One region of the Leclercia pneumoniae genome, then DNA from elsewhere that is predicted to be linked to it. Evidence: predicted binding sites of a transcription regulator. Region 1 holds the regulator's gene; each other region holds the start of a gene.
What was found. Region 1 encodes PurR, which represses purine synthesis genes. Its sites were predicted from a motif close to CANGCAAACGTTTGCNTG; they were not measured.

Region 2: a site for PurR is predicted at 2,414-2,431, ahead of purE (5-(carboxyamino)imidazole ribonucleotide mutase). Genes of this name have one in related genera too.
Region 3: a site for PurR is predicted at 2,178-2,195, ahead of JZ655_RS00375 (nucleobase:cation symporter-2 family protein). Genes of this name have one in related genera too.

Annotation. Positions count from the first base shown of each region.
Region 1 covers NZ_CP071383.1:1,916,626-1,921,219, reverse strand. Annotated here, with positions in the region: gene sodB (superoxide dismutase [Fe]) at 1-549, shown strand, start outside; gene JZ655_RS09245 (MFS transporter) at 587-1,753, opposite strand; gene cydH (cytochrome bd-I oxidase subunit CydH) at 1,916-2,005, opposite strand; gene purR (HTH-type transcriptional repressor PurR) at 2,302-3,327, shown strand; gene punR (DNA-binding transcriptional activator PunR) at 3,324-4,256, opposite strand; gene punC (purine nucleoside transporter PunC) at 4,372-4,594, shown strand, end outside.
Region 2 covers NZ_CP071383.1:1,055,836-1,060,429, forward strand. Annotated here, with positions in the region: gene mnmH (tRNA 2-selenouridine(34) synthase MnmH) at 1-690, opposite strand, end outside; gene purK (5-(carboxyamino)imidazole ribonucleotide synthase) at 770-1,837, opposite strand; gene purE (5-(carboxyamino)imidazole ribonucleotide mutase) at 1,834-2,343, opposite strand; gene JZ655_RS04915 (hypothetical protein) at 2,517-2,705, opposite strand; gene JZ655_RS04920 (YdgH/BhsA/McbA-like domain containing protein) at 2,776-2,985, opposite strand; gene lpxH (UDP-2,3-diacylglucosamine diphosphatase) at 3,129-3,851, opposite strand; gene ppiB (peptidylprolyl isomerase B) at 3,855-4,349, opposite strand; gene cysS (cysteine--tRNA ligase) at 4,524-4,594, shown strand, end outside.
Region 3 covers NZ_CP071383.1:78,730-83,323, forward strand. Annotated here, with positions in the region: gene JZ655_RS00370 (AsmA family protein) at 1-617, opposite strand, end outside; gene JZ655_RS00375 (nucleobase:cation symporter-2 family protein) at 736-2,127, opposite strand; gene gltS (sodium/glutamate symporter) at 2,351-3,553, shown strand; gene recG (ATP-dependent DNA helicase RecG) at 3,557-4,594, opposite strand, start outside.

The sequences.
Region 1 (4,594 bases):
AAAATGGCGCTGGAACCTCATATTTCGGCAGAAACCCTCGAATACCATTACGGTAAACATCATCAGACCTATGTCACGAACCTGAACAATCTCATTGCGGGTACGGCTTTCGAAGGCAAATCCCTGGAAGAGATTATTCGGACTTCCGAAGCGGGCGTTTTCAACAACGCAGCGCAGGTGTGGAACCACACTTTCTACTGGCACTGCCTGGCACCAAATGCGGGCGGAGAACCAACAGGTGAACTGGCACAGGCGATTGCTGCAAGCTTCGGCAGCTTTGCTGATTTCAAAGCAAAATTTACCGATGCGGCGGTGAAGAACTTTGGCGCAGGCTGGACCTGGCTTGTGAAAGAGGCAGACGGCAAACTGGCCATCGTTTCAACCTCAAACGCCGGCACGCCGCTGACCACCAGCGCAACCCCGTTGATGACCGTGGACGTGTGGGAACATGCGTATTACATCGACTACCGTAACGCGCGCCCGAATTATCTGGAACATTTCTGGGCGCTGGTAAACTGGGACTTTGTGGCGAAGAATTTCGCTGCATAACGAAAACGCAGAAGGGTCACCCCTTCTGCGCTAGTATCTACTCCGCAACGCAGACCTGTTCAGGCTGACGACGACCCGACAGCAGCACCAGAAGCAAGCCAAAACCGGCTATCACCGCTCCCATCACTGGAACCACGCTGTAGCCCATTCCGCTGGAGATGACCGCACCACCCGCTGCCGCACCAAGCGCATTCCCGAGGTTAAACGCCCCGATATTCACCGAAGAGGACAATCCCGGCGCTTCGCTGGCAACCCGCATCACCCGCATCTGCAGTGGAGGCACCACGGCAAAGGTAGCGGCGCCCCATACCACCATGCTGATGGCTGCACCAATTTCACTGCGCGCCAGCCACGGAATGGCAAGCATGATGACAATCAGCAGCAGTAAAAAACCTTTCAGCGTGGCGGTGACCGAGCGATCCGCCAGCTTGCCGCCCAGATAGTTGCCAATGGAAAATCCGACGCCAATCAACACCAGCATGGCGGTGACAAACGCGGGTGTCGCATGGGTAATATCGCGCAACACCGGTGAGATATAGGTATAAAGGGTAAACATTGCCCCGGCACCCAGCACGGTGGTTAACAGCGCAGAAAGCACTTGCGGACGCAGTAACACCGCCAGCTCTTTACGCACCTCCGGACGCTCACCCGCGCTCCCTTTCGGTAAAGAGAAGTAGAGGGCGACCATCGCCACCATACCTAACCCGGCCGTGGCGAAGAAAGACATACGCCAGCCAATGGTTTCCCCCAGCCAGGTAGCTGCCGGAACGCCGCCGATATTGGCGATGGTGAGACCCATAAACATGGTCGCCACGGCGCTGGCCTGCTTATGTTTAGGTACCACGCTGGCCGCGACCACCGAGCCGAGGCCGAAGAACGCCCCATGATTAAGGCTGGTCAGGATGCGCGAGAGCATCAGGGTGCTGTAATCCGGCGCTACGGCAGAGAGCACATTGCCGACGGTGAAAATTGCCATCAGGAAAATAAGTGCGTTGCGGCGTGCGCGGTGAGAGAGAAGAAGCGTCATCAACGGCGCCCCCACCATCACGCCGATGGCATAAGCACTGATCAGCATCCCCGCCGTCGGGATAGAGACATCTACGCCACGGGCAATTACCGGGAGTAATCCCATGGGAGAGAATTCAGTCGTGCCAATCCCGAAGGCACCTATCGCCAGGGCCAGCAGGGGAAAATTGATTTTCATACGTCAACTCCAGAAACCGTGTCTTGATGCGACACAGAACAGTGAAGGCGAAAGCATGACATCAATCACAAAAAATGAGAAGTTAACAATTGCGCAAAAGATTTTTGCCAGAAGGGTAACAATCAGGAAAGGCAGGAGGGAGATGATACTCCCCCCAGTCACTCAGTGCAGAATCGCGGTAAAACTTGCCGCAACAATCAGACCCAGAACAATGATGGTGGTTGTCAGCGAAAACTTAAGATCGGTATTCATCAATTTTTCTCCTTATAATCCCCCCACGAAAAGTGAGCCTGCTCATTTTTACACAACTTACGCTAAAAATCTTGCAGGATTTAGTGCGATATCCGTTTTTGCTCTTCCCCTTTTGGTCAAGATCAGACAAAATTCCAGGCTTAATTTATTAGCGTACCGGCCATTGACCCCCTCCTGACGTCCTGTGTCGTTTTCCCGGCGTACCGCAATTCAGATTGCGCAATTAGGGTGAGAGAAGGCAATCGTTTACCTTTCGGTTTTTCAGGAGTTTAGGATATGGTCTGGAGTGACATCTAATGGCAACAATCAAAGACGTAGCGAAACGAGCAAACGTTTCCACTACAACCGTATCACATGTAATTAACAAAACGCGTTTTGTCGCTGAAGAGACGCGTAATGCCGTCTGGGCGGCGATCAAAGAGCTGCACTATTCACCGAGCGCGGTCGCTCGCAGCCTGAAAGTGAATCACACCAAATCTATCGGCTTGTTAGCAACCAGTAGCGAAGCGCCCTACTTTGCCGAGATTATCGAAGCCGTGGAGAAAAACTGCTTCCAGAAGGGCTATACCCTGATTCTTGGCAACGCGTGGAATAACCTGGAAAAGCAGCGGGCCTATTTATCGATGATGGCGCAAAAGCGTGTCGACGGTCTGCTGGTGATGTGTTCAGAGTACCCGGAACCCGTGCTGACGATGCTGGAAGAGTATCGCAATATCCCGATGGTGGTGATGGACTGGGGTGAAGCGAAAGCTGACTTTACCGACTCCGTTATCGATAACGCCTTCGAGGGGGGTTACATGGCGGGGCGTTATCTGATTGAACGCGGACACCGTGAAATCGGCGTTATCCCCGGCCCGCTGGAGCGTAATACCGGCGCCGGACGTCTGGCTGGGTTTATGAAAGCGATGGAAGAGGCGCTGATCACCGTGCCAGAAAACTGGATTGTGCAGGGCGATTTTGAGCCCGAGTCCGGCTATCGTGCCATGCAGCAGATCCTCTCCCAATCTCCGCGCCCGACCGCCGTGTTCTGCGGGGGAGATGTGATGGCGATGGGCGCGCTCTGCGCTGCAGACGAGATGGGACTGCGGGTGCCGCAAGACATTTCGTTGATCGGGTATGATAACGTGCGCAACGCGCGCTTCTTCACCCCGGCTCTGACCACCATCCATCAGCCTAAAGATTTCCTCGGTGAAACCGCGTTTAACATGCTGCTGGATCGCATCGTCAATAAGCGAGAAGAGTCGCAATCAATTGAAGTGCATCCCCGCCTTATTGAACGCCGCTCGGTGGCCGACGGCCCGTTCCGCGATTATCGCCGTTAATCCTCCTGCGGAGCCAGCGCGTCTGGCTCCCGCAACCACTCCCTGTTCATCGTTTCGCTATCCCCAAGATAATCCAGCAGCCAGGCCAGCGCAGGCGACATGTCATTCTGTTGCCATGTCAGGCAGCAGGCCGCATCCGGGAAGGGATTCTCAAGTTGCAACGCCACCCATTTGCCGGCATCGATCCAGGGGCGGGCAAAATGGGCGGGAACCATCCCCACGCAGAGCCCGGCAGAGAGGCAATCGGCAGAGGATGCCCAGTCCGGGGCAACGATTCGCCGCTGGTTATCCAGCAGCCAGGTAATGCGTTTGGGTAATGAGCGGGAGGTATCTTCCAGCACCAGCGAGGGCCAGCTGCGCAAGGTATCATCGCTGAGCGGCCCTGGCATCGCCGCCAGCGGATGGTGGCTTGCCACCACGCAGTACCAGCTGAGGGTTCCCATATCGCGAAACGCCCAGCGCCCACCCACGGGGATGGCCTGAGTCGCGCCGATCGCCATCTCTACCCGGCCATCGGCCAGCGCATCCCAGACGCCATTGAACACCTCCTGCGAGACGCGCAGCTCCACATCAGAAAAGTGGCGATAAAAATCGAGGATCATCTGGCGGGTACGCTCGGGGCGGACGATATTATCCACGGCGATAGAGAGGTGCCCGCGCCAGCCATTCGCAATCTGCTGGCACTGCTCGCGGGTGATCTGCATTTTTTTGATAACAGAGCGCCCTTCTTTCAAAAACCATGCCCCTGCCGGGGTCAGTTCCACGTCACGGTGGCGGCGTTCAAACAGCGGCACCGCCAGCCACTCCTCCAGCTGGCGCACCGTATAGCTGATGGCAGAAGGCACGCGATGCAGCTCTTGCGCTGCGCCGCTAAAGCTGCCGTTACGAGCTACCGCATCTACGACTTCAAGGGAATATTCTGACCACATTTTCTGCCTGCAAATTTTTTGAATGCAACCGCCAAATATTAGCGTTTCACAAGCGGTATTGCACTCTCTACACTCAGCGGCTGCCACACCTGCATACAAAATGGGGAAAACCATCGTGACACCCGGGAAAGGATTTTTAGTCTGGCTTGGCGGCTTAAGCGTGCTGGGCTTTCTTGCAACCGATATGTACCTGCCCGCTTTTGCGGCGATGCAGGAAGATTTACAAACGCCAGCCGCTGCCATCAGCGCCAGCCTGAGCGTGTTCCTGGCCGGCTTCGCCTTTGCGCAGTTGCTCTGGGGGCCGCTCTCCGATCGCTTGGGTCGTAAACCAATCTTGC
Region 2 (4,594 bases), 860 kb from region 1:
AGCGTTAGTCATGCGCTCACGCAGGCTTTCAGGCAGATGATTTGAACCAATCATCCGCCCCTCATCCTCCAGCACCCAGCGCGGTGCGGCCTTTTGCAGTAACGCAACGGCAAGAGCGTTTTCAAAGCTCGCCTGTGAAAGCTGCGGCCTGAGCGTACGGCCAAAAGAGGAGCCGCGGTGGCGCGCCAGCCCTTCCAGGTCGATCCCGTCAGGATGCTGTTTCACCAGTAGCGTTTTGCCGCTGCCCGTACAGCCGCCCACCAGCACCAGCGGTTTTTTAACCTGCTCGTCGGTAGCCTGTATCGCGGCCTGACGCAGCGCTTTGTAGCCCCCGGTAATCAGCGGATACTCCACGCCCGTCTCTTTTAGCCATGCCTGCGCAATGTGTGAACGCTGCCCACCACGAGCGCAGCAGAGGTAGCCCTCAGAATGGGCCAGACAGGCGTCGCGCCAGGCGTGAATACGCGCTTCACGGGTTACGCCACTGACCAGCCGATGGCCCAGCGCCAGTGCGGCGTCGGCGCCCTGACGTTTATAGCAGGTGCCCACCGCGGCGCGCTCATCATCATTCATCAAGGGCAGATTCAGGGCAGTAGGCATACTGCCCTGGGCAAATTCGACAGGGGCGCGTACGTCAAGCAGGGGCGTTCCGGCAGCCAGAATGGCGCGGTAATCCGTTCCATTGTTCATGATCATTCCAGGAGAAGCGAAAGCAATGGGCGGGATTGTACGCCGGGGAGGGGGAAGGTCAACTCCCCGGCGGAAGGGATTACTGCAGCTTTGCCTGCGCCCAGGCGATACCGCTGGCGTACTCTGCCGGCAGCAGCGGAACCAGGGCTTCAAGCGTGGCGCTCAGGCGGCCCGTATCGGTATCGTTCAGGTTGAGGTGACCCACCTTACGACCCGGACGCACCTCTTTGTCGTACCAGTGCAGATGCACCAGCGGCAGTTTCAGCCAGTCATCGTTGAGATCGGTGCCGATCAGGTTGATCATCACCGACGGGCTATTGACCACCGGCTGCGGCAACGGCAGGCCGGTAATGGCGCGCAGGTGCAACTCAAACTGGCTGATGGAGGCGCCGTTTTGCGTCCAGTGGCCGCTGTTGTGGACGCGGGGCGCCAGCTCGTTGATCAGCAGGCCGCCAGGGGTGACAAAACACTCCATCGCCATCACACCCACGTAGCCCAGCTCCTGCATAATGGCGCTGAGCATGCTCTCTGCCTGCGTTTGCTGTTCGGCATTGGCCAGCGGGAAAGCGACGCTGGTACGCAGGATGCCGTCCTGATGCAGGTTGTGGGTCAGCGGATAAAAGACGGTGCTGCCATCATGAGCCCGGGCGCCCACCAGCGAGACTTCGCCGCTGAAGTTGATACCCTGTTCAACGATGCACTCACCGTAGCAGTCGTCCGGAAGTTCGGCGGTTTCGTGTGCGCGTAAACGCCACTGGCCGCGTCCGTCGTAACCACCGACGCGGCGCTTAACAATCGCCAGTTCGCCAAGGGTCGCAAAGATGGCGGGCCATTCGCCTTTATCGGCCAGCAACTGCCACGGCGCGGTGGCGAGGTGCAGCTTGTCGAACAGCTGTTTCTGGGTAAAACGATCGGCAATGATGGGGAAGACATCACGGTTTACAAAGGCGTTATGGCGCGCCAGTTCGCGAGTCAACGCGGTCTCTGGCCAGCGTTCGATTTCGGCAGTAATTACGCTCTGCTGAAAGGGAACCGCTTCGGGTTCCGCATCCAGACCAACCGGCCAGACGGCAATCCCCAGCGGTTCACCGGCCTGGCGCAGCATGCGGCCTAGCTGACCGTTACCCAGGACGCAAACCTGCTTCATGCCGCACCCCGCGGATCCGGGTTTTCCAGCACCTCGTCTGTCTGGGCTTTACGCCAGGCATCCAGACGCTGGTGAAGGTCTTTATCATGGGTCGCCAGGATTTGCGCCGCCAGTAGCGCAGCGTTAGCCGCGCCAGCTTTACCAATCGCCAGGGTGCCGACAGGAATACCGCGCGGCATTTGCACAATAGAGTAGAGGCTATCGACGCCGCTCAGCGCCGCGCTCTGTACCGGTACGCCAAGCACCGGCACCAGCGTTTTGGCGGCAATCATACCCGGCAGGTGTGCTGCACCGCCCGCACCGGCAATAATCACCTGATAGCCGTTCTCTTCTGCACTTTCGGCGAAGCTAAACAGTTTATCGGGGGTGCGGTGTGCGGAGACCACTTCTACGTGGTGAGGAACATTCAGGATGTCAAAGATGTCGGCGGCGAACTGCATGGTAGCCCAGTCGCTTTTGGACCCCATCACGATGGCGACACGCGCCGGATTATTGCGGGAAGACATGCGTCTTAAAACTCCTGTGGTGCGGAACACTCTGCTTTCGAGGGCATAGAGAATAGCACGGAATACAGGCAAGGAAAACGGTTGCGCGGCTAAAACTTCCCCGTTTATTGCGGGGAAGCAGCAACAAAAAGACCGCCTTTTGGCGGTCTTTTTAGTCATAAATTCAGGCTCATTTACAGCAGAGTACCTGCGGTCAGGCTCTCTTCATCGAAGGCGTGGCTGACATTGATATGATTCTCATGAATCACCGTGTCCATATTGGAACCCGCCTCCGGCATGGAGAAGTGGTTTTCTGCAGCCATAGCGCCAGATGACAGTGAAGCAGCCAGCAGCAGGGCGCTGACGAGGGTCATTTTTTTCATGTTCTGTTCCTTGCTCATCATATTGTCGCTGTCGCTGGGCATCTCTCTGGCGGCACGGCAATCAGGTTAATTATTTGGTCAGTTCTGCGGTCATGTGCACGCGGTTGTCGAACTGAGCGCTGGTGATTTTATAAGAGGCACCTTCGCGGGCGGCCTGAGCGGCGATTTTGGCTTCTGCACGGTCAATCGTGGAGGCGGTAGTGCTCACGCTCTGCGCAAAAGAACCGAAAGAGAACAGTGAAAGAGCGGCAACTGCAACGAAAGTTTTGATGGATTTCATGGTCGTGATCCTTAAGCTGTTTTGTTTGGGATAGGGCGTTGTTGCCCTGATGTGAATAATGATAGGCCGACCAGAGTGTGATTAACATCAAAACAATTTGCGCGTGCAATTCAAAATATTTGAATGATTTTTAGGCGGGGATTTTAGAACGGAAACGCGATGAGTTCGACGCCGTCCGGGGTTACTTTGACCATCGAGCCTTCCGTATGCCAGGCACCTAATACTACACGGTGGGCTGGCTCGCCGTGGACCATAAGGTTATGCACGTCAGGACGATGGGTATGGCCGTGAATCAGCCAGTGAACCTGGTGCTTTTCCATCACGCGGACAACTGCCTGGGGGTTCACATCCATGATGGTCATGGATTTGCTGCTGTTAGCGGCTTTACTGCCCGCACGCATTTTGGCGGCGATGCGATTGCGGATAAACAGCGGCAGGGCGAGGAAGAGGGTCTGGATCCAGGGGGTATGAACTTTAGCGCGGAACGCCAGGTACCCGGTATCGTCGGTGCACAGCGTATCACCGTGCATGATCAGCACCTTGCGGCCATAGAGGTCCAGCACTTGCTCTTCGGGCAGCAGGGTCATACCGCTTTCGCGGGCAAAGCGTTGACCAATCAGGAAATCACGATTGCCGTGGATAAAGAAGCAGGGCGTACCGGCATCGACCAGCGCTCTGATGGCGGCAGCGATTTCGCGGTGCAGCGGGTTAGGATCGTCGTCGCCAATCCAGGCTTCGAACAGGTCACCCAGAATATAAAGCGCATCGGCGCTTTTCGCTTCACCGCGTAAAAAACGCAGAAAACCGGCGGTGATCGCCGGTTCTTCTGTTTGCAGATGGAGATCTGCAATAAAGAGTGTCGCCACGAATTATTCGCTGACGGTCACGCTTGTAATCACAACGTCTTCTTTTGGAACGTCCTGATGCATACCGCTGCGGCCAGTAGAGACAGCTTTGATTTTATCAACCACGTCCATCCCTTCTACCACTTCAGCGAACACGCAGTAACCCCAACCTTGCAGGCTCTCACCGGAGAAGTTCAGGAAGTCATTGTCTGCTACGTTGATGAAGAACTGAGCAGTGGCAGAGTGAGGAGCCTGAGTACGCGCCATCGCCAGCGTACCACGGGTGTTTTTCAGACCGTTGTTCGCTTCGTTTTTGATCGCTTCTTTGGTCTCTTTCTGCTGCATGCCAGGTTCAAAACCGCCGCCCTGGATCATAAAGCCGTTGATCACACGGTGGAAAATGGTGTTGTTGTAGAAACCTTCGCGGCAGTAGTCCAGGAAGTTTTTAACTGTTTCAGGCGCTTTGTCATCAAAGGTTTTGATTACGATATCGCCATGATTAGTGTGGAAAGTAACCATTTTTGCATCCTGTTCTGTTATTGCAGTGCTTCGACCCCGGTTCGGGCCACATATAGGGGCTTGTTATAGCATAACCACTGGACGCGATCACCTTGCATTGTGTGCTGCTTCGATGATGAATAATAGGTATGATAAGAAAGTTTCTATCCACACACGTCTCATATGGAACCTTCGATGTTAAAAATTTTTAATACAATGACGCGCCAAAAAGAGGAATTTAAGCCTATCCATGCCGGGGAAGTCGG
Region 3 (4,594 bases), 1.8 Mb from region 1:
CCGCGCGCCATATCGGCGCCGATGGTGCTTAGCACCACCTCTTTGCCATTCAGCTCGCCCTGAATCAGCACGTTGCTGGTCTCTACGCCGTTCAGGGTCAGCGACCCGGCGCTGATTTGAATCTGCGCTTTTTTGCCCAGCACATTGCCTGCCTCGGGCTGCCATGGGTTAACGCCGCCGGTCACCTTCTGCGCGCTCAGATCCCACTCCATATTCGGGCTGTTAAAGGCCATGTTATTCAACTGCAGGCGATCGGCCTGGAAAGGGAGCGGCGCGGTCTGCGGGGAGAGGTTCAGGGTGCCGTCAGAGAGGGTGATGGTATCCATATGCAGCGGATCGGTCACCTGGCGGCTGCTCAGGCCGATATCCACGGTTTTGGCAACCAGCGTGGCAGGTTTCCCGTCCCGGCCAAAGGTGACATTTTTCAGCAGGATATGCGTCGGGGACGAAAAACGGTGATCCATCAGGTCGAAATTGAGCTCGTAATCGGTATTGACGGTGATCCAGCCACTCACCTGAGCCGCGCCCCAGCGGGTCTGGACCAGAAAATAGAGCGCAATAATCGCAATCAATATGGCGACAAGAATATAGACGAGCAGCTTTCCAATAAATTTCATGGTCTTCCATCCCGCAAAACGCACATAGAGGAGTTATGCAACATTTGGGCGCAATGCTCAAGGCGGGATTGGTAAATCGATGTCACGGCAGCCGGACGCGGCTGCCGTGAAATGGGGATCAGCTCTTCTCTGGCGGGAAGATCAGGTTGAGCACGATAGCGGTGATACCGCCGGCGGCAATGCCGGAAGAGAGCAGGTTTTTCACCCAGTCCGGCGCAAACTGCAGGATCAATGGCTGCTGAGAAACGCCAAGGCCTACGGCCAGAGAGAGTGCAATAATCATGATTGCACGACGGTTCAGCGGCTCACGCGAGACAATGCGCACGCCAGAGGCAGCGATGGTACCAAACATCACCAGCGTCGCGCCGCCCAGTACCGGTTCCGGAATGTGCTGAACAAAGCCGCTCACCGCCGGGAACAGACCCAGCACAATCAGCATCAGCGCCACCACAAAGCCAACGTAACGGCTGGCAACGCCCGTCAGCTGGATCACGCCATTGTTCTGGCCGAAGCAGGAGTTCGGGAAGGTGTTAAAGACCGCAGAAACAAACGAGTTCAGCCCGTTTGCCAGTACGCCGCCTTTCAGGCGTTTCATATACAGCGGGCCAGACACCGGCTGCTCAGAAACATCAGAGGTGGCGGTGATATCACCGATGGTTTCCAGAGAGGTGATCATAAAGACCAGCATCAGCGGCAGCAGCAGACCCCAGTCAATGCCCAGGCCGTAATACAGCGGCGTCGGGACGGTGATCAGCGCACTGTTTGTCGGTGCGGTGTTCTCGGGCAGCATGCCCATGGCCCACGCCGCCAGGTAGCCTGCTGCCATTGCGATCACCAGCGAAGCGACGCGCAGGTAAGGGTTACGCTGGCGGTTAAGCAGAATGATGATGGCCAGCACAATACCTGCCAGCAGCAGATTTTTCGGTGCGCCGTAGGTGTGGTCGTTCATCGCTGCATAGCCGCCGCCGATAGACGTCAGTCCTACCTGGATCAGCGACAGGCCGATAATCATCACCACCACGCCGGAGACCAGCGGGGTAATGATGCGGCGCGCCAGATGCAGCACGCGGGAGATAACCATCTCGGTGCAGCTTGCCAGCATCAGGGTGCCAAACAGCGCTGCCATCATTGTCGGCACATCGGCGCCGCCGGTTTTCAGCGCGGTGCCGCCCATAATCAGCGGCGCCACAAAGTTAAAACTGGTGCCCTGGATCGACAGCAGGCCAGAGCCCACCGGACCCCAGGCTTTAATCTGGATAATAGAGGCCACGCCAGAGGCGAACAGCGACATACTGATGATGTGCTGGGTGTCCTGTGCCGGTAAACCGAGCGCCTGGCAGATCAGCAACGCCGGCGTTATCACCGCGACAAACATCGCCAGCAGATGCTGGCAGGCGGCAAACAGGGTTTGCGCCAACGGTGGGCGGTCTTCAAGACGGTAAATCAGTTCACTGTTATGCTGCTGCGCAATCGGTTGCGCATCTTGCTGTTCTACGGCGTTAACGGACATCGGCTGCGATCCCAGGAGGAAAAGCGGGCATTCTAGCCGATGGCGCAATAAAAGCAAACGATTGCCAGCGAAATTTACGGATAAAGTCCTCCAGTTTGTGCGGCTTTTTCTATATCGGGAGAAAAAAGTTAATTACACTTCCATCGCCGGGGCTCATGAGGAGCGCAAACCGGCCAGGATAACGCCGTGTGTGCATGGAACATACGCATAAAAGGAGCCTTCTATGATTCATCTCGATACGTTGTCGACGCTTGTTGCGGCAACGCTGGTTTTACTGCTCGGACGTAAGCTGGTTCATCGTGTTTCCTTTCTTCGTCGCTATACCATTCCCGAACCCGTCGCCGGCGGCCTGCTGGCAGCGCTGGCGCTGCTGGCTTTGAAACAAAGCATGGGCTGGGAAATCAACTTTGATATGACTTTGAAAGAGCCGCTGATGCTGGCGTTCTTCGCGACGATCGGCCTGAACGCAAATCTGGCCAGCCTGCGCGCCGGTGGCAAAGTGCTGGGGGTGTTCCTGATTGTGGTGGTCGGGCTGCTGGTAATGCAGAACGCCATCGGCATTGGCATGGCCTCTCTGCTGGGGCTGGATCCGCTGATGGGACTGCTCGCGGGCTCAATTACCCTTTCAGGTGGACACGGTACCGGGGCGGCGTGGAGCAAAGTCTTTATTGAGCGCTACGGCTTTCAGAATGCCACCGAAGTGGCGATGGCCTGCGCAACGTTCGGGCTGGTGCTGGGCGGGCTGATCGGCGGCCCGGTGGCGCGCTATCTGGTGAAACGCTCCTCCACGCCAAACGGCAGGCCGGACGATGAAATGGTGCCGTCGGCTTTTGAAAAGCCCGAGGTTGGCCGCGTGATCACGTCGCTGGTACTGATTGAAACCATCGCGCTTATCGCCATCTGTTTGACCGCCGGTAAACTCATTGCGCAATGGCTGGCGGGGACGACGTTTGAATTACCGACCTTCGTTTGCGTGCTCTTTGTTGGGGTTATCCTCAGCAATGGCCTGTCGCTGATGGGGTTCTATCGTGTGTTTGAACGCGCGGTGTCGGTGCTGGGGAACGTCTGCTTGTCGCTGTTCCTGGCGATGGCGTTAATGAGCCTGAAGCTGTGGGAACTGGCCTCGCTGGCCCTGCCGATGCTGGCGATCCTGGCAGTCCAGACGCTGTTTATGGCCTTTTATGCCATCTTTGTGACCTGGCGATTGATGGGTAAAAACTACGATGCGGCGGTGCTGGCGGCAGGGCATTGCGGGTTTGGTCTGGGGGCTACGCCAACGGCGATTGCCAATATGCAGGCGATAACCGAGCGGTTTGGTCCATCGCATATGGCGTTTCTGGTGGTGCCGATGGTCGGTGCGTTCTTTATTGATATCGTGAACGCGCTGGTCATAAAACTCTATCTGATGCTGCCCATTTTTGGCTAAGCCTCAGGCGTTGGAGTAGCGCTCGGTCTCGGGCATCCAGCGATCAATTAACGCTGCCGCTTGCTCAGGGTAGCGTTCGTGAATATGCCGCGCCAGGCGCTGAACTTCGGGGATCATTGCCTGGTCGCGCAGTAAATCGGCCACTTTGAATTCCGCATTCCCGGTCTGGCGCGTGCCCAGCAGTTCGCCAGGCCCGCGGATCTCCAGATCTTTTTGTGCAATCACAAACCCGTCGTTACTGTCGCGTAACACCTGCAGGCGCATTTGGGCGGTTTTCGAGAGCGGGGATTTATAAAGTAATACACAATGAGACGCCACCGCGCCACGGCCGACGCGGCCACGCAGCTGGTGGAGTTGCGCAAGGCCCAGACGCTCCGGGTTCTCGATAATCATCAGGCTGGCATTGGGCACGTCTACGCCCACTTCAATGACCGTGGTGGCAATCAGCAAATGCAGCTCGCCCAGTTTAAATGCCTGCATCACCGCCTGTTTATCGGCCGGCTTCATACGGCCATGTACCAGGCCGATATTCAGCTCCGGCAGGGCGAGCTTTAGCTCTTCCCAGGTCGCTTCGGCGGCCTGCGCTTCCAGCAGGTCGGACTCTTCAATCAGGGTGCAGACCCAGTACGCCTGCCGCCCTTCCTGCATGCAGGCGTTGCGCACGCGGTCGATAATCTCGCTGCGGCGCGTATCCGGAATAGCGACCGTGGTCACCGGCGTTCGGCCTGGCGGCAGCTCGTCAATGGTGGAGGTATCCAGATCGGCGTAGGCGGTCATCGCCAGGGTGCGCGGAATGGGGGTCGCGGTCATGATCAGCTGATGCGGATGGAAACCCTGCTGCAGCCCTTTCTCCCACAGCGCCAGGCGCTGATGCACGCCAAAGCGGTGCTGCTCATCAATAATGACCAGCGCCAGGCCATTAAACTGCACCTGTTCCTGGAATATGGCATGGGTTCCGACAATCATCTGCACATGGCCGCTGGCGATGGCCTCTTGTTGCGCAAGGCGTGCTTTGCCTTTTTGCTTTCCGGCCAGCCAGCC